2 regions of the Rothia sp. HMSC062F03 genome follow, and region 2 is predicted to be linked to the other one. Evidence: riboswitches for the same ligand, from Rfam matches in the RefSeq annotation. Region 2 holds a riboswitch; the other holds the start of a gene.
What was found. Region 2 has a riboswitch for thiamine pyrophosphate ahead of HMPREF2674_RS08610 (bifunctional hydroxymethylpyrimidine kinase/phosphomethylpyrimidine kinase). Riboswitches for the same ligand answer to the same signal wherever they lie in the genome.
Positions count from the first base shown of each region.

Region 1: another riboswitch for thiamine pyrophosphate. It lies ahead of HMPREF2674_RS05565 (ECF transporter S component); the one in region 2 lies ahead of HMPREF2674_RS08610 (bifunctional hydroxymethylpyrimidine kinase/phosphomethylpyrimidine kinase).

Region 1 is NZ_KV830882.1:308,500-319,569, reverse strand. It holds gene HMPREF2674_RS05595 (thiamine phosphate synthase) at 1-518, opposite strand, end outside; tRNA gene HMPREF2674_RS05590 (tRNA-Gly) at 1,250-1,320, opposite strand; gene dcd (dCTP deaminase) at 1,449-2,036, shown strand; gene HMPREF2674_RS05580 (P-loop NTPase family protein) at 2,174-3,514, shown strand; gene HMPREF2674_RS05575 (MFS transporter) at 3,674-5,080, opposite strand; gene HMPREF2674_RS05570 (DUF4235 domain-containing protein) at 5,222-5,455, opposite strand; TPP riboswitch at 5,722-5,822, shown strand; gene HMPREF2674_RS05565 (ECF transporter S component) at 5,881-6,501, shown strand; gene HMPREF2674_RS05560 (ABC transporter ATP-binding protein) at 6,566-8,209, shown strand; gene HMPREF2674_RS05555 (energy-coupling factor transporter transmembrane component T family protein) at 8,206-9,003, shown strand; gene HMPREF2674_RS05550 (aminotransferase class IV) at 9,329-10,231, shown strand; gene HMPREF2674_RS05545 (multidrug effflux MFS transporter) at 10,412-11,070, opposite strand, start outside.
Region 2 is NZ_KV830898.1:252,420-263,489, forward strand. It holds gene HMPREF2674_RS08590 (nitric-oxide reductase large subunit) at 1-415, shown strand, start outside; gene HMPREF2674_RS08595 (transposase) at 418-1,248, shown strand; gene HMPREF2674_RS08600 (slipin family protein) at 1,467-2,240, shown strand; gene HMPREF2674_RS08605 (YoaK family protein) at 2,442-3,215, shown strand; gene HMPREF2674_RS08610 (bifunctional hydroxymethylpyrimidine kinase/phosphomethylpyrimidine kinase) at 3,646-5,403, opposite strand; TPP riboswitch at 5,392-5,590, opposite strand; gene HMPREF2674_RS08615 (ABC transporter ATP-binding protein) at 5,801-7,549, opposite strand; gene HMPREF2674_RS08620 (ABC transporter transmembrane domain-containing protein) at 7,551-9,437, opposite strand; gene HMPREF2674_RS08625 (DEAD/DEAH box helicase) at 9,883-11,070, shown strand, end outside.

The DNA of each region.
Region 1 (11,070 bases), on a different contig from region 2:
ATAGCTACGGTGGGCACGGCGGACAGCTCGGCAAGTTCGCGGAGCCCATCAATGCCGAGGGGCGGGCGGTTGGACTGCTTGGTGGGGCTGGGGCGGAACGGCCCGGTGCCAATGTAGTCGATAAGGTGCGCAATCTTGTTGGACTCTTCGACGAGCTGGCGGGTGCCGGTGGTCAGACCGATGATCGCGTCGGCGCCGAGGAGGGCGCGGGCGTCGGCTACGGGCAGGTCGTCTTGACCGATGTGCACGCCGTCAACGCGCACGCCGCGGGCACGCAACGCGAGGGCGACGTCTACACGGTCGTCGACGAGGAGGGTCTGGTGCGGCTGGATGATGCCGGCGATAGCTTCGGTGAGCTGGTAGAGCTCGCGCGCGCTGATGGGTTTGGACCTGACTTGGATGCAGGTGGCGTGTTGGGCGGCCCGGACGGTTTCGAGGGGGTTGTCGCCTGTGACGAGGTAGAGGTTCAGGTCGAGGGGGCGTGCGGGGGTGGTGTAGGGGTGCGTTTCGCGGGTCATGCGGGTCTACGATTCGTCGTCGAGTAGATGTTTTTTGAGAAAATCTCTCATTGAATTTCTGTGGTTAGGTTAGCACAACTGTGTGGTGAGTTGAACATCCTTCAATCGTTGTGAGGTGTGTGCGCTTGGCTCGCTATACACTTCCTTCGCTCCTGCAGAGGAGCTTGCCGGAGTTGATGGCTTGCTTTGATGCGCGTGCTTGGCCCGCTATACACTTCCTTCGCTCCTACAGGGGCACCCGCCCTCGCAGAGCTCGGGCACCCTGATGTCGCTTCAGGAAGGTATAGCTGTGCTGCGCGCTCGTATGGGGCTACAACAAGCCCTGTCTCGATGAGCCCTCGGGAAGGCGCCCCGACCTCCCTACAGAACCACCGCCATACTGGGTTGCCAACCTTCGTTTCCCGGCGAGCTGTCAGCGGTACCTAACCGGAGTATCCCTTCCCCTCCTCCGGCGCACACTCTTCCCAAGCCGAGCGTCCCGCGGTTCGTTCCCCAACGCACAGCCGCACCCTACCTCGCACCACAGGGAGGGGGAGAGAGGTAGGGGAGAGGCGGTATGTTCCGTCGCGACATCAGGGTGTCCGACGCGGAGCGAGGACGGGTTCCCTGCAGGAGCAAGGAACATACCGCCTCGACCCGTCCAACCCAAGCGGCATCCTAAACTCTTGGCCCAACCGCCACCTCCAACCCAAAATAAAAACCCCTCACCATTTAGTGAGAGGTTCTGGAAGAGCGGCTGACGGGAATCGAACCCGCGTATCAGGCTTGGGAAGCGTGCGCTCTACCATTGAGCTACAGCCGCATCCCCTCCAGTCTAGCGTGTACCGTGCCGGTTCGTGAAATGTTTCACCCCGCCCAATGTGACGCACCACCCGGGTCGTGCCGGGCTCGAGCCTGCGGTCTGCGGGCTCTGCCAGGTATCCTTTAAACGTGCTTATTTCAGATCGCGATATTCGTCAAGAGATTGCTGATGGACGCATCGTTCTTGATCCGTACGATGAGTCGATGATTCAGCCTGCAAGTGTGGACGTGAGGATTGATCGTTTCTTCCGTCTGTTCGATAACCACAAGTACCCGCATATCGACCCCGCGCAGCCGCAGGAGGACCTGACGCGTCTGGTGGAGGTGGCTCCCGACGAGCCGTTCATCCTGCATCCGGGTGAGTTCGTGCTGGGCTCGACGTATGAGAAGGTGACCCTGCCCGATGACGTGGCCGCCCGCCTGGAGGGCAAGTCCTCGCTGGGTCGTCTGGGCCTGCTGACCCACTCGACGGCCGGTTTTATCGACCCCGGTTTTTCGGGCCACGTGACGCTGGAACTGTCGAATATGGCCACCCTGCCGATTATGCTGTGGCCGGGTTCGAAGGTGGGTCAGCTGTGCTTCTTCCGTCTGAGCAGCCCGACCGAGCATCCGTACGGTTCGGGCGCGTACGGTAACCGTTACCAGGGTCAGCGTGGCCCGACTGCTTCGCGTAGTTATTTGAATTTTCATCAGACGATGATTCCGACGGAGTCGTAGTCTATTCCCGTTCGGGGTTGGGGCGCGGGTGGCCTGCATGGCTGGGTCGCCCGCGCCTCCTCATATGGGCGTACGCCCGGCGTCTCGTGCGTTCACTCGCGTGCGGGGCTATTCTCTCACTCATTTGAAGGATTGTTATGAATCTGCTTCCTGTTGTTCTGCGCCTGGCGGGCGCGGAGGTTTCCGTCTACCTGATTGACCAGTCTGAGGCTTTTATCGAGGGTTTTAAGCGTGCCTGGGAGCCGCTGAACCCCGAATTTTTTGAGACCCCGGACGAGGCGTATGAGGCGGTTTCGAACCACGACCAGGTGCTGCTGGTGCACCCCGTATCTGACACCCCGATTCTGGACATAGCCCAGCCCCTGATGGGCCCGTTCATGAAGGTTGGCACGCTGCGCGTGGATAGCGTGGAGCAGGGCCTGCAGGACCTGACGAGCCGCATCACCGTTGCGATGATTGAGCAGCTGGTGGGTAGCGGCGTGATGCTTCATTCGGCGGTTATCGGTGACCCCGAGTCGAAGCGCGCCCTGGCCCTGGTGGGAGTTTCGGGTAGCGGCAAGACCACGGCCTCGCGTTTCTTGGGCTCGAAGCTGGCGTACCTGACGGACGAGACCGCCGTCATCTCGGATGAAGGTTTCGTGACCCCCTACCCGAAGCCGTTGTCGGTGATTGTCGACCCGAATGCACCGAAGGAACAGCAGAACCCGGTTGAGGCCGGTCTGAACGTGGTCGACCCCGAGGACCGCGGCTACAAGCTGACCCGTATCGTGCTGATTTCGCGTGACGAGCAGGCCAAGGAGCCGCGCCTGGAACGCGTGCCGCTGCACGAGGCGCTGGTGTTCCTGAGCGAGCAGAGCTCGGGCCTGGCGAAGCACCCCGAGGGCGTCGTGTCGCTGGCCAAGCTGGTAGAGCGTTGCGGCGGCGTGTGGCGCCTGGTGTACTCGGAGGTTGAGGACACCCTGCCGCTGGTTCAGGATCTGCTGAATGGTGGTGAGCTGCCGGGCGCTGATGAGGTTGAGAGCCTGGAGAAGTACACGGTTGAGGATCACCTGCCGGGTGTGTTCTTGAACGGTACGATTGCGGTGTCTCGTATGCCGGGCACTTCGGGTGTGCGTGTGGGTGAGGACGGCCCGTTCTTGCTGCTGTGTGACACTGAGCTGAATGAGCTGTCGGAGTTCGCGGCTGAGTGCTGGCTGCAGGCTGAGGGCGACATTTCGTATGATGACCTGTTTGCGCGTCTGGCTGAGATTTTTGAGGGTCTGCCTGCGGAGGCGTATGACGAGAATTTGAGCGCTCTGGCGGCTGGTTCGATGCTGTGGGTCCGCGTGATTGACGATCCGCTGATTGACGACGCGACCTGGGCTCAGATAACCGGCAGCGAAGAGGTCCTGGACGAGGCGGAGGAAAACCGCGAGGTGACCTCGGAAGGCTCCACCGAGACGGCCGCCGAGGCAGACGACGACGTGGTGACCGAGTAGCTCGATGAGCGTACCCTAGCGCCGATGGCGCATAGCGAAGGGGCGGGCAGATTAACTCTGCCCGCCCCTTCGCCGTACCCCGGTGAGGGGCGCGGAATCTGACCGCGGGAATTGACCCGCAGGATTCAACGTGTGAGCACCGCGTGGGCCCCGCCGCGGCTAAGACTTCACCTTCTCGCGGCGGCTTGCCCGCACCCGCAGGGGCCCGGGAGCCTCTACCGGAAGCAGCATCAGCAGACCCGCAACCACAACCACGAGGATGCCGACAACACCCCAAATCTGGGCGCCCAGAATACTCACGAACAGGCCGAAAAGCATCGGCGCCAGGAAGCTCGTGGCGCGGCCGGTCGTCGAGTACAGTCCGAACAGCTCACCCTCGGTGCCGGGCTCGGCCAGGCGAGCCAGGAACGTGCGGGAGGCCGACTGCGCCGGACCCACGAACAGGCACAGCAGCAGGGCGCATACCCAGAACACGCCCGGTTCGGGGAAGAACATCAGCGGGGTAGCCGCCAAGATAATGCCGACCAGCGAGATAACAATAATTGCCTTCGGGCCCAGGTAGTCATCCAGGTAGCCGCCCAGGATCGCGCCAGCCGCCGCGACAGCGCTACCGGCAATACCGAACAGAATCACCTCGGAAGTGCTGAAACCGAACGTGCCCGCCGCAAGAATACCGCCGAACGTAAAAATACCGGACAGACCATCACGGAACACCGCCGAAGCAATCAGGAACCACAGGGTCTGCGGGGACGTCATCTTCAGCCGCTTAATGGTGCGCCACAGCGCCTTGTAAGAGGCGAGCAGGCTACCCTGGCGGGCGGGGGAGAGACGCTCCATGCCCAGCTCCAGGAAACGCAGCTCGCGGGTGGGCAGCACCTCCGGCAGGAAGCGCTCGCGAGTGCGCATCCGAATCAGCAGCGGCACGCAGAAGACGAGGCACCAGGCCGCGGCGAACAGGGTCACCGCGCGGATGTTGAGAGCCCCCTCCTCGCTCAAGCCCAGGGACGAGGGGGACAGCACGAAGCCCCACAGCACCACGGCCAGAGCGAGGATGCCGCCAATGTAACCGGCGGCCCAGCCGGTGCCCGAAATCTTACCGATATTATTCGGGTTCGACACGCGCGGCAGCACCGCGTTGTAGTTCACGTACGCGAACTCGCTAAACACACTCGCGGCAGACACCAGGAAAACACCCAGCCACAGGTAGCCTGGGTCGGGGGCGACGAAGAAGCAGGCCGCCATAAACGCCACGAGCAGGACCGTGTTCACGCCCAGCCAGAAGATGCCGCGGCCCGACCTGTCGTTGCGTTGGCCCGTGACCGGGGCGAGAAACGCGATGAGGAAACCCGCAACCGTCAGACCCAGCGACAGTGCCGAAGAGGTCTGCTCGGGCGTGCCGAAGTAACCGCTGGTCAGGTAGACCGTGAAGATGAAGGTCATCATAATCGAGTCGAAACTCGACGAACCGACATCCCACAGGACCCACGCGGTCACCGAACGGCGACTCGTAGCGTGGTCCACGGCGGGACGGGCAGGCTTCTGCTGGCGGGAGGAACGAATCATCATGAAGGGGCTTTCAAATGGCCGAGCGGCGTCGCATCGGCCGGTACTGCGGGAGGCTGGTACGCGTTAGAAAAGCGCGGGCGGTACGCACCGCGAAGGTACGCACCGCCCCGCATCGCTGAACGAAGCATTCAGGGATGGTCTTTACTTGAAGAAACGACGCTGCGCGCGGGCGATACCGAAGCTGACAACGGCGCCCACGACGGAGGTCAGGACGGTCCAGAGGATGACCTGACGCAGAGTATCTTCGGAGTCGTGGGAAATGGCGGGAGGCTGGTTACCGGTAGCCTTGGTCCAGGCTGCGCCCAGGCCCTTACCAACCAGGGCAGCAGCGCCCATGTTCAGGCCCGCGAGAGCAAGCTTTGCGACGGGATTCATATGTATCTCCTTTGGTGTTAATGATGCGGCGCCTCACCCCCGAACCCCTTCGGGGTTGGGTGAGAAAAGAGCGCCACTCCCTAGCGTATAGGGTTTAAGGCGTTCGTGCCGCCTTGGAGCCGCTCCGTCCCAAAATTGTACACCGTGCAATTCTGTAATGCGGGCAGAAGAAGAAAACAAAAAGCCGCAAATTGGCGCGAACAGCCAGACACGCCTACAATCGAACCTGGGTTCCCACCCGCACCACAACGGTACGGACAAGGAACCCCAAACGACAGGGGAGCGCCACCGCGGCGCTGAGAGTGCTAAGCAGACCCTCGAACCTGATCCGGTTAGTACCGGCGTAGGGAGTCGAATTTCTTCTCAATGCCCTCGTCCAATCAGAGGGCGAGAACATTCCCCTTCCAACGAAGGAAGGACCACCAATGTCACAGAACCTTACCTCCACAACGCAGGACGCACCGAAGAAGCCGAACCTGCGCTGGCGAGTCAACGAAATCGTCATCGCCGCAGTTATCGCAGTAGCCTGCGCCGTCATCTTCTGGATCTGGGACATCGCAGTTAGCCCCGCCACCAAAACCGCACTCGTAGCAGCACCCGAATTCCGCCCCATCATCGGCGGCGCGTGGCTGCTCGGCGGCACCCTCGGCGGCCTGCTCATCCGCAAGCCCGGTGCAGCACTCTTCTGCGAAATCGTCGCAGCATTCATCTCCGTACTCTTCACCGGCGGCGCGTGGAGCGGCGAAATCCTGATCGCAGGCTTCTTCCAGGGCGTCGGCGCTGAAATCGCCTTCGCAATCTTCCGCTACCGTCGCTGGGACGCATTCGTAGCGGTCTTCGCCGGCGCACTCTGCGGTCTGTTCATGGGCGGTAACGAAATCTTCATCTACTACCCCGACATGGAACCGGTCAAGGCAATCATCTACGTAGCATGCTCCGTCATCTCCGGCGCAGTCATCGCGGGCTTCCTCGCATGGATTCTCGTGCAGAACCTCGCCAAGACCGGTGTGCTCTCCTCGCTGGCATCCGGCAAGACCAGCCGCTAACCACCAACTAGTCACTCACCACTCGGCACACTACAGCAGCCACACAAAAGGCTAAGGAACCATCATGGAAGCAACACCGCGCGGGGCGCGCATCGAGCTCAACAACTTCAGCTGGCACCACCCCGGCCGCCCAGAACCGGTCATCAACGGACTCAACCTCACCATCAACCCCGGTGAAAAAGTCCTGCTACTGGGCACCTCCGGCGCCGGCAAATCGACGCTCCTGCACGCCATCGCCGGTGTGCTCCACGATGACGACGGGGAATCCGCCGGCGGCACCATCACCATCAACGGGCAAGCACCCGCCGAAGCACGCGGCACCGCAGGCATGATGCAGCAGGACCCCGAATCCTCCATCGTCATGGCAACCGTCGGCAACGACGTCGCCTTCGGCCCCGAAAACCTGCGCGTACCCCGCGAAGAAATCTGGGGCCGCGTCACCGAAGCCCTCACCGCAGTAGGGCTCAACCACCTGCCCCTCGACCACCCCAGCAGCGCACTGTCCGGCGGGCAGAAACAGCGCCTCGGCCTGGCGGGCATCCTCTCGATGCACCCCGGCGCCATGATCCTCGACGAACCCACCGCCAACCTCGATCCCTCCGGCGTGCAGGAAGTACGCGACAGCATCCTCACCGCTGCGCAAGCCACCGGCGCGACCCTGCTCGTCGTAGAACACCGCGTGAGCATTTGGGCGCCGCACATGGACCGCATTATCGTGCTCGGCGCGGGCGGAACCATCACCCACGACGGCGCGCCCGGAACCGTGCTCGCCGAAGCCCGTCGGGATCTCATCGACGCCGGCGTGTGGGTGCCCGACTACGTGCCGCGTGCACCGCAGAACGACAGCGATAGCGAACACGGCGAAGCGCTACTGCGCGCCGAAAACCTCAGCATTACCCGCGCGCAACCCACCCCCAAGCAGCGACGCGCCCGCCGACGCACCATCAAACGCCTCGGCGACACCCCCGCGCCCGTACCCGTCGACCTGCCCGTGCTGCGCGGCGGCATCAACCTCACCCTGCGCGCCGGCGAACACCTCAGCGTGCTCGGCCCCAACGGCGCCGGCAAATCAACCCTCGCGCTCACCCTCGCGGGTCTGCTCACCGCCCCCGACGGCACCCTCGCCGCCACCGACACGCTCCGCGACCACGGCGCCGGCCGGGACAGCGGCCAGAATAGCCAGCGCGCCCACTGGGACGTGCCCACCTGGACCCCCGCCCAAATGCTCAGCCGCATCGGCTACGTCTTCCAAGAACCCGAATACCAGTTCATCCGCGGAACCGTACGCGAAGAACTCGAGCTCGGCCCCCGCCGACTCGCCGCGCTCAACCGCGTTCCCCTCGACGAAGATGAGCTCGCCGCTCGCACCGACGACCTGGCGGCCCGCCTGCGCCTCAACCACCTGCTCGACGCCAACCCCTTCACCCTCTCCGGCGGCGAAAAACGACGACTCTCGGTCGCCTCCGCGCTCGCCACCGCACCGAGAATACTCATTCTCGATGAGCCCACCTTCGGGCAGGACGCCCGCACCTGGGCCGAACTCGTCGACCTCATTCGCGAACTCCTTGCCGACGGGACCGCCGTCATCTCCATCACCCACGACGAAGACTACACCGCCGCACTCGGCGGCAAATCCATCACCCTCGAAGCGCTCGAAGCCTCCGAACCCTCCGGACTCCAGGCAACCTCCGGAAAGGAGAACGAATGAACACCGACTTCTTCGGCACCATCGACCGAACCAGCTACTTCAGCAACCTCAACGCCGGCGTCAAGCTCATCGTCTCCTTCGCCCTCATCATCGCCGCGCTCATCGTGCGCGACCCGCTGACCTCCGGAATCCTCTTCGCCCTCGAACTACTCGGGTTCATCCTCGTCGGGTTCCGGCCCGTCAACGTCCTCGCCCGATTCTGGCCCATCCTCATCGCCGTCATCACCACCGGCTGGTCCGTCGCCATGCTCAGCGCCAAAACCGGCGACGTGATCCTCAACCTCGGCTTCAACACCATCACCACCGACTCCGCAGCCGTCGGCGCAGCCATGATGATCCGTTCCCTCGCCATGGTCCTGCCCACCCTCGCGTTCGTGCTCACCACCGACCCGACCGACCTCGGCGACTCCCTCGCACAGACCTTCAAACTGCCGGCACGATTCGTGCTCGCCACCATCGCCGCGCTACGCCTGGTCGGCATCCTCTTCGCCGAGTGGAACGCCCTCGGCCAGGCACGACGCGCCCGCGGACTCGGCGCAGGCCAATCCCTCGCCGGACGAGCCCAAACCTTCGGCGGACAAAGCTTCGCCCTGCTCGTGCAGGCCATCCGCCGTGGCTCCCGCCTGGCCATCACCATGGAGGCGCGCGGCTTCGGCGCGGGCGAACGCACCTGGGCTCGTGTGCCGTCCTATTCGCGCCGTGACGTGCACGTGAGTATTGCCGCCGCCGTCATCATTGCGGTTGCTTACGGTGCATCTATTGCGGCGGGTACGATTCAGTTCCTCTGGGGCTAGACCGTTCCGCTTCTGGTTCCGCTTTCGTGGCTCCGCTCGGGAGACGGTATTCGCCCTCGTTCCTACAGGGAACCCGTCCTCGCTTCGCTTCGGACACCCTGATGTCACTACGGGCGATACCGTCCTCCCGCGCTGGGATACGTCGCGGGTGCCGCATATTTCCTCCGCGCCTAGCTCTGTTTGGGATATGGGTACGGAGGCGCTCGCACTCTTCCTTCGCTCCTACAGGGGCACCCGCCCTCGCAGAGCTCGGGCACCCTGATGTCGCTTCAGGAAGGTACGGCGCCTCCTGCCTACGGTTCGGCTGCGAACGTACAATAAAACTATGTCTAGTACCGTAATTCTTCTGAACGAGCAGAACCCGCAGGGTGTCTTCGTGGATCCCTCCGTGCCCCTCATCAGCGTTGATGATCAGGGCTTCACCCGCGGCGACGGCGTCTTTGAGACCATGCTGTCCGTCAACCGTCGCGTGCGTAAGCTCGGCATGCACCTGTCCCGCCTCGAGTCGTCGGCGCGCATGCTGGATTTGCCCGACCCGGAACCCGAGATTCTGCGTTCGGCGGTGGAGCGCCTCATGCGTGAGGCGACCGCCGGTGCCGAGACTGCGCTGGGCGAAGAGCACATCGTGAAGATTATTATTTCGCGCGGCCCCACCCAGGCGGTCACTTCCATGCAGCCGGGCCCGTACACGCTGCTGATTGCCTCGCCGGTGCCCGCATCCATCGTGAAGCGCCGCACCGAGGGCGTGAAGGCGATGCTGCTGCCGCGCGGTCACGAGCCGATGGACAACAGCGCCTACCCGTGGCTTCTGGCGGGCGCGAAGACCCTCTCCTATGCCGTGAACATGGCGGTTCTGCGGTACGTGCAGGAGCGCGGCGCGGATGACGCAATCTTCATCACCGACGAGCGTCGCGTGCTCGAGGGCGCCACCTCCTCGGTGCTGGTCGCCAAGATTGAGGACGGCAAGAAGGTGCTGTACACGCCCGAGCCGAGCCACGGCATCCTTCCCGGCACCACGCAGGGCGCGGTGTTCGAGGCGGCACGCCAGGCCGGTTGGGAGCTGGGCTTCGGCCCGCTCTACCCGCAGGATTTGTTTGAGTCGGACGGCGTGTGGTTGGCGTCGTCGGTGCGTCTGATTGCGCCGGTGACCCACCTGAACGGCACGGCGCTAGCGCACGACCCGGAGCTGACTGCGACCCTGCTGAACTACCTGGCGCAGCAGAGCTAAACGCGTACAAAAAGGGACTGCCGCATATTTCCTCCGCGCCTACGCGGGTACAGCAAAGGGACGGTGTTATCCACGCTCCTACAGGGGCACCCGTCCTCGCTTCGCTTCGGACACCCTGATGTCGCTTACGGATAACACCGCCCCTTCCGGGCGTATGCACAGATACGTACTTGTGAGCGGTTAGTGACCCGCCGCCGTGGCACCGGGGCCTTCACCGGCGCCGTGGCTCTTGCCGTCCGCCGAGTAGTCCGAATCCTTACGCGGGGTCAGCCACAGGACCAGCGCCGTCAGGATTGCGAAACCCAGAATGGAGAAGCCCATCGGCAGGTACTCGTGCTCACCCGCAATCGACACCAGCGGCGCCGCGAGAGCACCCAGCAGAGCCTGAACCGTGCCCATTACCGCCGAAGCACTACCCGCCATGTGGCGCGCCTCGTTCAGCGCCAGTGCGGAAGCGTTACCGAAAATCAGGCCGCAGGAGCTGGTCAGCAGGAACAGCAGAATCAGCGTCGGCACCAGCGAAATACCCATCAGGAAGCTGACGGTCAGCAGCACGGACACCACGAGCAGGCTCACCACACCGGTGTTCACGATGCGGCGCTGCGCCACGCGTCCAACCAGCTTGGTTGCAATCGCGCTGAACAGCACAATGCCCAGCGAGTTCACACCGAACACAATCGTGAACTGGGTTTCGGACAGGCCCAGAATCTTCTGCAGCACAAACGTCGAACCAGAAATGTACGAGAACAGCGCACCAAACGCGAAGCACATGGTCAGCATGAAACCCAGGTAGCGGCGAATCTTGAAGACCTTCGGCAACTCCGAGTACACGCTCAGGG
Region 2 (11,070 bases):
GCCTGAGAAGGGCCTGAAGTTCTCCTTCTGGACCCTGAACATCGGTCTGCTGTGGATGTCCTTCATCTCGCTGCTGCCGCTGGGTATCGCTCAGCTGTACAAGTCCGTTGGTGAAGGCTACTACGAGGCTCGTTCCTTCGCGTTCATCCACGACGGCGCTTCCGCCGTGATGGGTTGGATGCGTATGCCCGGTGACGTCATCTTCCTGGTCGGCATCTTCCCGCTGATCAAGCTGGCATGGCTGGGTATCAAGGAGATCTTCTCCAAGAACTCCAAGGAGACCGTCCTCGAGCTGCCCGAGCCCCCGCTGTACGAGGTGGTTGACGACGCTCGTATCGCCGAGTTCGCCGGTGCCAAGGCTGCTGAGGAGCTGCCCGAGCAGACCAGCCCCTACCGTAGCGATCGTCGAGGCTAACCATGCCTGAGCAGATTGCTGGAGTATCTTTCTTCGTGTGGCTGGCCTGCGTGTACGCGCTCGGCCTGGTCGCCGTGGGGTGGTGCTTCGATATTCTCGCTAAGCGCACCAGCCAGCGTGTCGTGGCGGCGCGAACCTTCGGGTTCACCTACCACGAAGAGAGCGATGCGTGGCTCTGCCCCGAAGACCAGTGGCTGTGGGCCACGGCCTTCGACTCGGACAACCGCGTCATGCGCTACCGCGCTAAGCCCAGCGTGTGCAACACCTGCCCGATTAAGGACAGCTGCACCGTCTCGGCAAACGGCCGCGAACTCACCCGCGAGGTGGACGAGTGGCCCTACTCCGAGTCGGGACGATTCCACCGCGGCCTGGCCGTGGCGGTCTCCCTGCTGGGCGTTGTGGTCATGATTGGTGCGGCCATCGTGTGGCACTCTCCCCTGGAGCTTCTGGTGGAGGCAGCCGCAGTGGTGGTCGTCCTATCGCTGACCTACCCGCTGGCGATTAAGCTCATGCGTTCCCCCGCCAACTTCGAGGGTGACCCGAAGCATATTCACGCATCCACCGCCGAAGAGTCGATGAACGTGAAGATGGATCGCTTCGCCGCGAAGTGGGGTGGCGTCTCGAACGAGCGTAAGCGCCGTACCGAGCAGGCCCGCAAGCAGATGATTGCGGATGCATCCCTGCCGGTTCGCACCTCGGTCCTCGACCCGGATCGCCCCGCCTGGAGCGGTACCGGTGCCTCGGTTAAGCGACTGCACAAGACCACGAACGAGGTCTTGCAGGAGCAGAACCTGGCCGAAGTTGAGGCCGCCGAGAAGCTGGCGAAGAAGTAGCAATGCTGATGGTCCCTCCGTCCCGGCGTTCCCCCGCCGGGGCGGAGGCCCATTGCGCATCCCCCCCCCCTGAACCTCCCCACCGGAAGGGCCGCCGCGAGCACCACGTGCCGCTGACAAACTTTCCGAACACACCCTCCCGTCGAGTCTGTACGAGGCGCAGTCGATGGGTGCACATGCCCCGAATGAACCATCCCGAATAGATGTGAAGGAAACCCATGGATCCCGTCACCCTGGCAACAATCCTCATCCCAGTTGCCGTTATTGTTCTTTTTATTCTGATTCGTATGTTCCGCGTGATCCCCGAATATGAACGCGGTATCTCCTTCCGTTTCGGCCACCTGCGTTCCGAGCTGAAGCCCGGCCTGAACGTGGTCTTCCCCCTCGTCGACTCCCTGCAGCGCGTTGACATGCGTGTTATCACCCTGACCATTCCCCCGCAGGAAGTCATCACCAAGGACAACGTTCCCGCCCGCGTGAACGCCGTTGTCCTCTTCCGTGTGACCAACGCCAAGAACGCGGTGCTTGAGGTCGAGAACTACCCGATCGCCACCAGCCAGATCGCCCAGACCACCCTGCGTTCCCTGCTGGGTCGTGTTGACCTGGACACCCTGCTCGCACACCGCGAGGACCTGAACGAGGACCTGCGCTCCATCATCGGCTCCCGCACCGAGCACTGGGGCATCCAGGTTGAGCTCGTCGAAATTAAGGACGTTGAGATTCCCGAGGCCATGCAGCGCGCCATGGCCCGTGAGGCTGAGGCCGAGCGTGAGCGTCGCGCAAAGATCATTTCGGCACGCGGTGAGCTTGAGGCTTCGAGCGAGCTGAAGGAAGCATCCGACATTCTGAGCCAGTCCCCCGCTTCCCTGCAGCTGCGTTACCTGCAGACCCTGCTGGAGCTGGGCGCCGACCAGAACTCGACCGTGGTCTTCCCGCTGCCCATGGACGTGATTAGTCCGCTCGTGGGTGCGCTCAAGGGCGAGAGCAAGTAGGATACTCCCCCTAAGCTAAAAACCGAATAGTACGTAGGCCCCGAGCAGATAGCTGCTCGGGGCCTACGCTTTAACGGCGGCCGGCCCGCGGGGCTCCTCCCCCGATCCGCTAACCGCCGCCGTCCATGCCGTAGCATGGAACCAGAAGGCCCCCGCCGGCTGGGTCTTCAGAACCTACCACCGACAGATGAGGGCGGTCGCATGCTTCACCACCTCCGCGAGACTCTTGGACGTATTCCCGCGCCTCGCCGCTACGGGCGCATCATGGCGCTACTCCTCGCCTCCCTGGGCGGCGCGGTGGACGTCTTCTCACACATGCGCTACGAGGCCCTCGTCGCCACGCAGACCGGTAACTTTATTCTGCTCATCGCCGACTTGCATCGCGATACTCCCCATGCGGTGCACCTGCGCTGGTTCTCCGTCATCTTCTTCAGCTGCGGATACCTGGGAGGGCATCTTATCCATGATCTGCTGGGGCAGCGGGCCCGGATGCGGCACTGGCGCATTGGCACGCTCCTGCCGTTCCTGCTGGTGTGCTTCGCGGTACCCTTTACGGACAGAACGCTGAGCAATAGCTTTCAGGTGGGCGCGCTGGCCTTCACGGTCGGCCTGATGATTCACGCCCTCGCGGACACGCGCATTGGCGAAAATCCCTTCTCGCTCTTCATGACCAGCGGCAATTGGCGCAAAATGCTCAGCGCCTGGTACGCCGCCGGCTCCCTGTACCTTCCGCTGAGAACCCCCGATGGAGCGTCAAAAGATGAGGCGAAGGCGCGACGCCGCGCAGCTCTACTCAAAGCGCTCGACTACTCGCTCGTGGTCATCTCCTTTATAGCCGGAGTGCTTCTCATGGCCCTTGTGTACCGATGGGCCGGTGTATTTTCCATCTGGCTTGCCGCGCTGGTGGCCGGTGTGGCGTTCTGCTTCGGCTACCCGGCGGAGAAGAAGGAGAGTCGAGAGGGGCAGAGCGCATAAACTTTTGCTCCGACTGCGGCTATAGACAGCGGCAGATCAGAAAAACAGAACAGCAAAATATCCCGTGCAGATGAGAGTATCTGCACGGGATATTTCTATGCGGAATTTATACACGAAATGCTTTCACACGGAGCCCCGAAACCCGGGAGGAAAGCGTTTGGCCCGCCGGGGGGGGTGGATGAGGTGGTTGCGGCGGGCCAAACTGGTCGGTTACACGCCGTAGAGGTGCGGGTGCGGCAGGGACATCAGCCAGTTGGGTGAGGGCCGGAATCCTGCCGCAAACGGTTTTCACCGACGCCTTAAGCATAACCGGCACAACCACCGAACCGTCGGTAGCTTGAGTGAAGCATCAATCACCCATCTCACGCCATGCCGGGGCGGTATTCAGCCCAAAAATCGGCGCCTATCATCTAGCGCAGCGCCCGGCAAACTAACGCAATGCTCGGTGCGCCTGGTCAAAGAACTCACGCTCGTACACGCACGCCGACAGGTACGCCCGCGCCGCGCGCACACGCTGAGCCGGTGAAGCCGTCTCAAACGCACGCTCCACCTCCGCGAGGCTACGCGCCACCTCCGCGGCGAACTCTTCGCCACCGTACATGCTCAACCACTCCGCGTACGGGTGGTCCGCATGATTCTGCGAGGAGAGCACAGCGCCCACCTCTTCGTACAGCCAGTAGCAGGGCAAGATAGCGGCGGCACCGACCACGTAATCATCACCGGCAGCGGAGGCACGCAGGAAATTAGTGTACCCCATCGTAATCGGTGAGGGCCCACCCAGACGCGCACGGTTCGCCAGCCAGCCCTCGTGCAGCTGCGATTCGGCGGCAATCGCCTCATGCGCACCGGCGGCCCAGTGCACCTGCGCCTCAGCGGTGTCAGCACGCGCCGAGAGAGTCGCGAGCGCACGCGAATAATCCCGCAGGTAGAGGGCGTCCTGGTCCAGGTAGAAGGCGAACAGGTCCTCGTCGAGGGTTCCGTCACCGAGGGCACGCACGAAGGGCAGGTCCAGGATCTGGTGCCAGGTTTCGCCACCGGCTGCCCAGAGGGCGGCGGTCCAGGGACCGGCGGGCTTTACGACGGCTTCACCGGCGGGTACGGGGCTGACCGGCAGCAGACGCTCCGGGCTGGTGCCGTCCAGAGTATTGCCCTCAGAGTCGGTGGTGGCGAGCAGGTGATGCCACGGGTACGCGGAGGCGGCAGCCTCCAGACGGCGGGCACGGGCGGCGTGGTCCACCGGGCCGTGGCCCTCACCGGAGCCGACCTGCAGACCGGCACCTGCGGCAATGGATTCGTGGAGCCAGCGGGTGCTCCACTGCAGGGCGCGGTGGGTGTCTTCGCTGGTCAGAACGCTCTGCTCTGCGGTGTACTCTGCGGCTTCGGTGTGCTGGAGCAGCTCCACGCCCAGGCGGGTTGCCAGCGAGGAGGACAGGGAGCATCCGGTGCCGTGCGTATTACGGCTGTCCAGGCGCGGGGTGCGCACGTGAGCGCAGGTGCCGTCCGGGAAGACCGCGGTGTTACCGGCGTCCTGACCACACAGGTGGCCGCCCTTCACAATCACGGTAGTTCCGGTCGCCGCAGCAAGGTTCGCCGCCTGCTCGTGTGCCTCATCGAAAGTCTGGGCGGGCTCCTTCTGGCAGAGTACGGCGAGCTCCGGAATGTTCGGGGTAATCACATTCACGAGCGGCACGAGGTCGCGCAACGCCTGCTCCGCTTCCGCCTGCAGCAGGCGGTCACCGCTGGAAGCAATCATGACCGGGTCGAGCACGACCACGGGCACGGGATGCTCACTCAGCCAGGTACGAACCGTGCGGATCGTGTCTGCGTCGCCGAGCATGCCGATTTTCACGGCGTCAACCGTGACGTCATCAAAAACGGCGGCAAGCTGCGCGGTCAAAAATTCCAGGGGCGGGGTGAACACTTCACGAACCCCGCACGTGTTCTGGGCGACCAGTGAGGTGGTCACGCACATGCCGTAACCGCCGGATGCAGCAATGGACTTGAGGTCCGCCTGAATACCTGCACCGCCGGAGGGGTCGGTTCCGGCAATGGAGAGAACCCTCGGCACCCGAGCTGCCTGAGGTACCTGAGCTGTCTGGGGTGCCCGGGAGGTTCCGGAGGCGCTCGCGCCGGGTACAGGGTTGGTAGTGGGTGCGCACGCGGGCGCGGTAGGCTGCTCTGCCATCATCGATAATCCCTTCGCTAGTTCGAACTAGAGCAGGTTCAATGGGTGATTCTCTCAGCCTTGAGTGTTCGTACGCCGTTTCGTGCGCCCACTATGCCTTAGCTCTTCGCTGTGCCGTAGCCCTTCGTTGGGCGGTCAGTTTGGCAGGTTAGCGGGTCGCGGGCGTCTCAAGGCACCCCATATCGCTCTGCCAGGTTATCACAATGATTCTTAGTAACTGAAAGTTTTGCGGGTGACAAGTGAATCTCTCCGAAATTTTCGTTTGAGTCCTGCGTTACTGCAAGGGCTCCCCGCCGCCGATTTCAGTGCACCCTTGTACGGAAACCACCCGTTAAACACGTAGTGCCCGGCACCGCTTCACACGGTACCGGGCACTATCAGCCGGGCTTATCCTCCGGGTTTAGGTCAGGGCGAAAATCTCTGCCGGTGAACCCTCCGCAATGATCCTACCCTCGTGCAGCAGGACCGCGCGGTCAGCCAGCGAGGCGATACGCGCATCGTGCGAAATGATCAGCACCGCACGGTTCGCCAGCACGGCGCTCAGGGACTCGGTTGCGTCCGCGAGCTCCAGCTGGGTGGTGGACTCGTCCAGAATCACGGCGTGCGGGTCAGCAAGCACAATACGTGCCAGCGCCAGCTGCTGAATCTGGTCGCGGGTCAGCGGCGAATCCGCGCCGCTCACGACAGTATCCATGCCCTGCGGCAGGTCGCGCCACCAGCGGGCACCGATAGCGTCCAGTGCCTCGCCCATCTGCTCGACGGTCGCGTCCGGCACGACCACCGTAAAGTTATCGGCGAGAGTACCGAAGAAGACGTGCGCTTCCTGGGTGCAGACCAGCAGGCGCGGGCGGCCATCGGCGGCGGCATCGGTCGGGAAGTCGCCGTGACCGACCGGGCGGCCCATCACGGTGATGGTGCCTTCCAGGGCGGTCAGCGAACCACCAATCAGACGAGCCAGGGTGGTCTTACCCGAACCGGAACGACCCACCAGGGCAAGTGCCTCACCGCGGCGAATCTTCAGGTTGATACCTTCCAGAACGAGGGCGTCCGGCGAGTAGCCGTAGGAGACGTCGGTGCAGTCAATGGCGTACTCCGGGTTCTTCACGGCTTCATCAGATACGGCGGCGAACGCTTCGGCACGGTGCTGTGCACGCGCCTCACGCTGCTTCTTCGCCAGGGAGACCACACCGAACACACGACCCATGTTCACCAGCATGATGCGCAGGCTGCTGACGTGGTGGTTCAGCATGTCGGCGAGGACTCGCAGGCTGAAAACCATGACCGAGGCGGTCGCCACGGCGCCCCAGCTTGCCCAGCCGAGAGCCACGCAGGCGGCACCCCAGAGCATACACAGAATCGTGGGGATCCAGGCGTTGATAGCGTCCACGGTGAAGTACAGCTGGCGGATGCGCACCATGCCCAGCTGCGCGGCGAACTGGCGCTTGTTCTCACCGGCGAAGGCGTCCTCGCGGGCGGTGTGAACGCCCAGCTCACGGATCGTGGAGGTGCCGCGAATGTTCTCGGTCAGCACGCTGTTGAGGTCGCTCACGCGCTCCTGGGCGGTCTGGTTGCGTGCCGCCATGAGCGGCAGCATCTTCGACATGATGAGGGCAAGACCGGCAATCATGGGCAGCATAATCAGACCCATTGCGGGGCTCACAAACGCCAGGGAGATCGTGGAAACCAGGAAGTACAGGACCACGTAGATTGCACCGAGAAGGTCTGTGCTGACAGCGTTTGCTGCCGAGGACAGGTCGTCGGTCACGCGGGTGAGCAGGTCGCCGCTGCCGGCTTCTTCCACTGTGCGTGCGTCCAGGTCGAGGGTGCCGTCGAGGGTGTCCTGGTTGGCGTCGCGAGTGACGAGCGCACCCAGTCGGGCCGCACTGTACGAGGAGACCATAAGGGTTATCGCCTGCACGATGAACGCCGCCAGAATAATCAGAATCGGCTGCCACGGGTAGCTGGCGAACTTACCCGCCACCACGTCGTCCACGGTGGCACCAATCTGCAGGGGCACCACAGCACCCATGAGGGTGCTGACCATGTAGATGACGAAGGTGTAGAGGGCTCGCCCCTTATGCGCTGCGAGGTAGTTCCACATGCGGCGTGCCACGTAGGCGGGGGTTTCGATGGGGAGCTGCTTTGCCATGCTAGTTCACCTCCTGATTCTGAGTGGTTGCGGGGGTTTCTGCCTGAGCGACGGGGTAGCCGTCGCGTTCCATGCGGCGGGTCGTCTCCGCGGTCGTGGAGACAACGTAGACCTGCTCCAAATCCTGCAGCAGGCCGGGGTAGCCGACGGGCAGGCGGTCGCTACCAATCTGGGTTTCCATCGCATCGTAGATGTAACGCTGGCTGGGTTCGTCCACGGAGTTCAGCGGCTCGGTCAGGATGAGCACCTGCGCATCCTGTGCGAGTGCGCGGGCGAGTGCCAGACGCTGACGCTGACCACCGGAGAGGTTCGCGCCTTCGCTGGTGATGCGGGCGGCGAAGTAGTCTTCGGGGTTGCGTCCGCCCAGTCGGTAGGCGATTTCGCGGGAGTCGGTAATCTTCAGCAGCTCCTCATCCTTTGCCTGTGCCAGCTCCTCGTCGGGGTTCGGCACGGTGCCCAGGCGCAGGTGCTCCTGCAGGGTTCCGGCGAAAATCATGGGGTTCGGTTCGCTCAGCAGCACGCGGCGGCCGGAGGCGTCCTTGAGGTCCTCTCCCCCGCGTCGCAGGGTGCGGGCAAGCGCCTCGGCGTAGTCTTGCGCGGTGAGGTTGTAGTCGCGCGGGTTGACGTACACGATGCGCGGGTTGCTGGCACCGGCGGGGGCGACGGGTACGGGCACCTTCAGGGTGCTCGCCTCGACTGTCTGTTCGACGCGTGCCAGCTGCGCCATTTCTTCGTCGGTGCGCGGGCTCTTCAGCACGCCCTGACGCACGCCGGCGTGACCTTCGAGGCGGGCGACCTTGGCGAGCGCAATCTTGGCGTAACGCCAGGCGGTGAGGAAGTTCTGGGTAATCCAGATGGGGCCGCCCATCATCGCGATAATGGAGGCGACGGTCACCAGGGACGCGGCGGGCGTATCGGATACCCAGCGGCCGTTTTCGACGTGGCCGGTGAGGGCGAAGCCGATGCCGAGCAGGGTCACGGCGCCACCGAGCAGCGCGCGGATGAGGAACATCCAGCGGTGCGTCTTTTCGTAGCGCATGTAGCTGTCGAAAACTTCGTCGGTACCGCGGTGGTAGCGTTCACGCATCTGTTCTTCGGCGCCGAGGCCGGCGATGGTGCGCAGACCGGTGGCGATATCGGAGGCGCGTGAGGAGGCTTCGCCGTCCTTTTCACGGTATTCGCCGATTTTGGATTCGAGGAAGGTCGAGTACCAGGCGATCACGCCGACCACGATGAGCGTGCCGATGAGGGTGACGACCGCGGTGACGGGGTTAATGAGCCAGAGCTGCACGGCACCGAGGGTCGCGATGATCATGGCGTTGACGAATAGCGGTAGCGAGAAGTAGACGTCCGTAATGCGGCGTACGTCTTTGTTCATGACGGTGACCGCTTCGCCGGAGTCTACGCCAGCGCGGGTGCGTCCCATGAGCCGGTTGATGTAGATGCGCCAGTCGCGGCCGAGCTCCGCGCTGAGGGTCATGGAGGTACCCCAGCCGAAGAACTCGTTAATCACGATGAAGGTGATGGCTGCGACGACCACCCAGAACATGGGCCAGGCGTCGGGGGCTTTTCCGGCGATGTGCTGGTTGATGAACTGGCCCACCATGACGGGGATAAGAATCGCACCGGTACCCGCGGTGGTTTCACCCACGACAGGGATTGCCCAGCGATGCCAGGGGTATTTATGTCCTGGCGGGGTGACTCGCAGGGCGAGGCGCTTTTTGAGGGCTTCCTCCTCTGCCTTGCGCTGTTCGCTACCGGTTACTTCCTGTGCAGCTTTTTTCTGCGCGGCTTTTTCCTGCGTGGTTTTGTTGTGCAGGGCTTCTTCGTGCGCGGCTTCTTCACGCGCGGCGTTTTCTTGTGCCTTGTCAGCGTTGTATTCAGTCATTCAACGTCTCTCCTTTCTCTTACCCTATTCCTTTATCAATGTGGCACGCAACACTATTTACATCATAGGTGGGCGTGTCGTTATTTATGCAATGTATTTTGGGGCGTGCATCAGCCGCTCAATATGCACCGACATCAATCGGCAGATTCTGCATCTACGCGGTAATCTATGCGGCCTGGAGGTCCATGCCTTCGAAAAAGTCTGAGCGCCGGATTCTGCATCACTGCATTTAAAGCGCTTTGTTCTACACTACACGAATTTGGGGAATTCCCGCGTTAGCGCGGCACCGCGCCTCCCGAACGCCCCGTAATCACCCCGCGAAGGAATCGCGAACGTCCCGCAAAGATGCAGTGAACACCCCGCAAGCACTCCGCGAGTACCCGCGTGTTCCCTCGTAACGATAACGCCCCCGCGCCCGCCCTATTCCCGATAGACTGGAATTCTCATGAGTATTTTGAATTTTCTTTCTCCCACGCTGGGTGAGAATCCCGGCGACTACAATCGACGCGATTTTAAGGGCAACCCCCTCACTGCCGAAGAAATCTATGAGGCGTTTACCGAGTGGATTTCGACCCGCGGCATGACCCTGTACCCCGCCCAGGACGAGGCCGTCCTGAGCATTGCCGCCGGACATAACGTGGTGCTGGCAACCCCGACCGGTTCGGGTAAGTCCACTGTAGCTGTTGCCGCGCATTTTACGGGCCTGGCGACCGGTCAGCGATCCTACTACACCGCCCCCATTAAGGCGCTGGTGTCTGAGAAGTTCTTTGACTTGATTAATATTTTTGGTGCCGAGAACGTGGGCATGATTACCGGCGACTCCGCCATCAACACGGAGGCGCCCATTATCTGCTGCACCGCGGAGATTCTCGCGAATATTGCCCTGCGTGAGGGCAAGGATGCGGACCTCTGCCAGGTCATTATGGACGAGTTCCACTTCTACTCCGACCCGCAGCGCGGCTGGGCGTGGCAGCTTCCCTTGCTGGAGCTTCCGCAGGCGCAGTTCCTGCTGATGAGCGCAACCCTGGGCGACACGACCCGCTTCCAGGAGGAGATAACGGCGCTGACCGGCCGCGAGAGCGACCTGGTGGCTCATTCCGAGCGTCCCATTCCGCTGCATTTCTACTACTCCACCACCCCGGTTCAGGAGACGGTGCAGGAGCTCGTGCAGACCAAGCAGACTCCGGTCTACATTGTGCACTTCTCGCAGAAGGCGGCGCTGGAGCAGGCGAACGCGCTGCTGTCGGTGGCTATTGCCTCGAAGGAAGATAAGGAACGCATTGCAGAGCTGATTGCGAAGTTCCGTTTCGGTCCGGGCTTCGGTAAGGCGCTGAATAAGCTGGTGCGTGCCGGTATCGGTATTCACCACGCGGGCATGCTGCCCAAGTACCGCCGCCTCGTCGAGCAGCTGGCCCAGGAGGGTCTGCTCAAGGTGATTTGCGGTACCGACACCCTGGGTGTGGGTATTAACGTGCCGATTCGTACCGTGCTGATTACGGCGCTGTCGAAGTTTGACGGTGCCCGTAGCCGCCGTCTGCGTGCCCGCGAGTTCCACCAGATTGCTGGACGCGCCGGCCGCGCCGGTTTTGATACCGCCGGCACCGTGGTGGTTCAGGCACCCGAGCACGATATT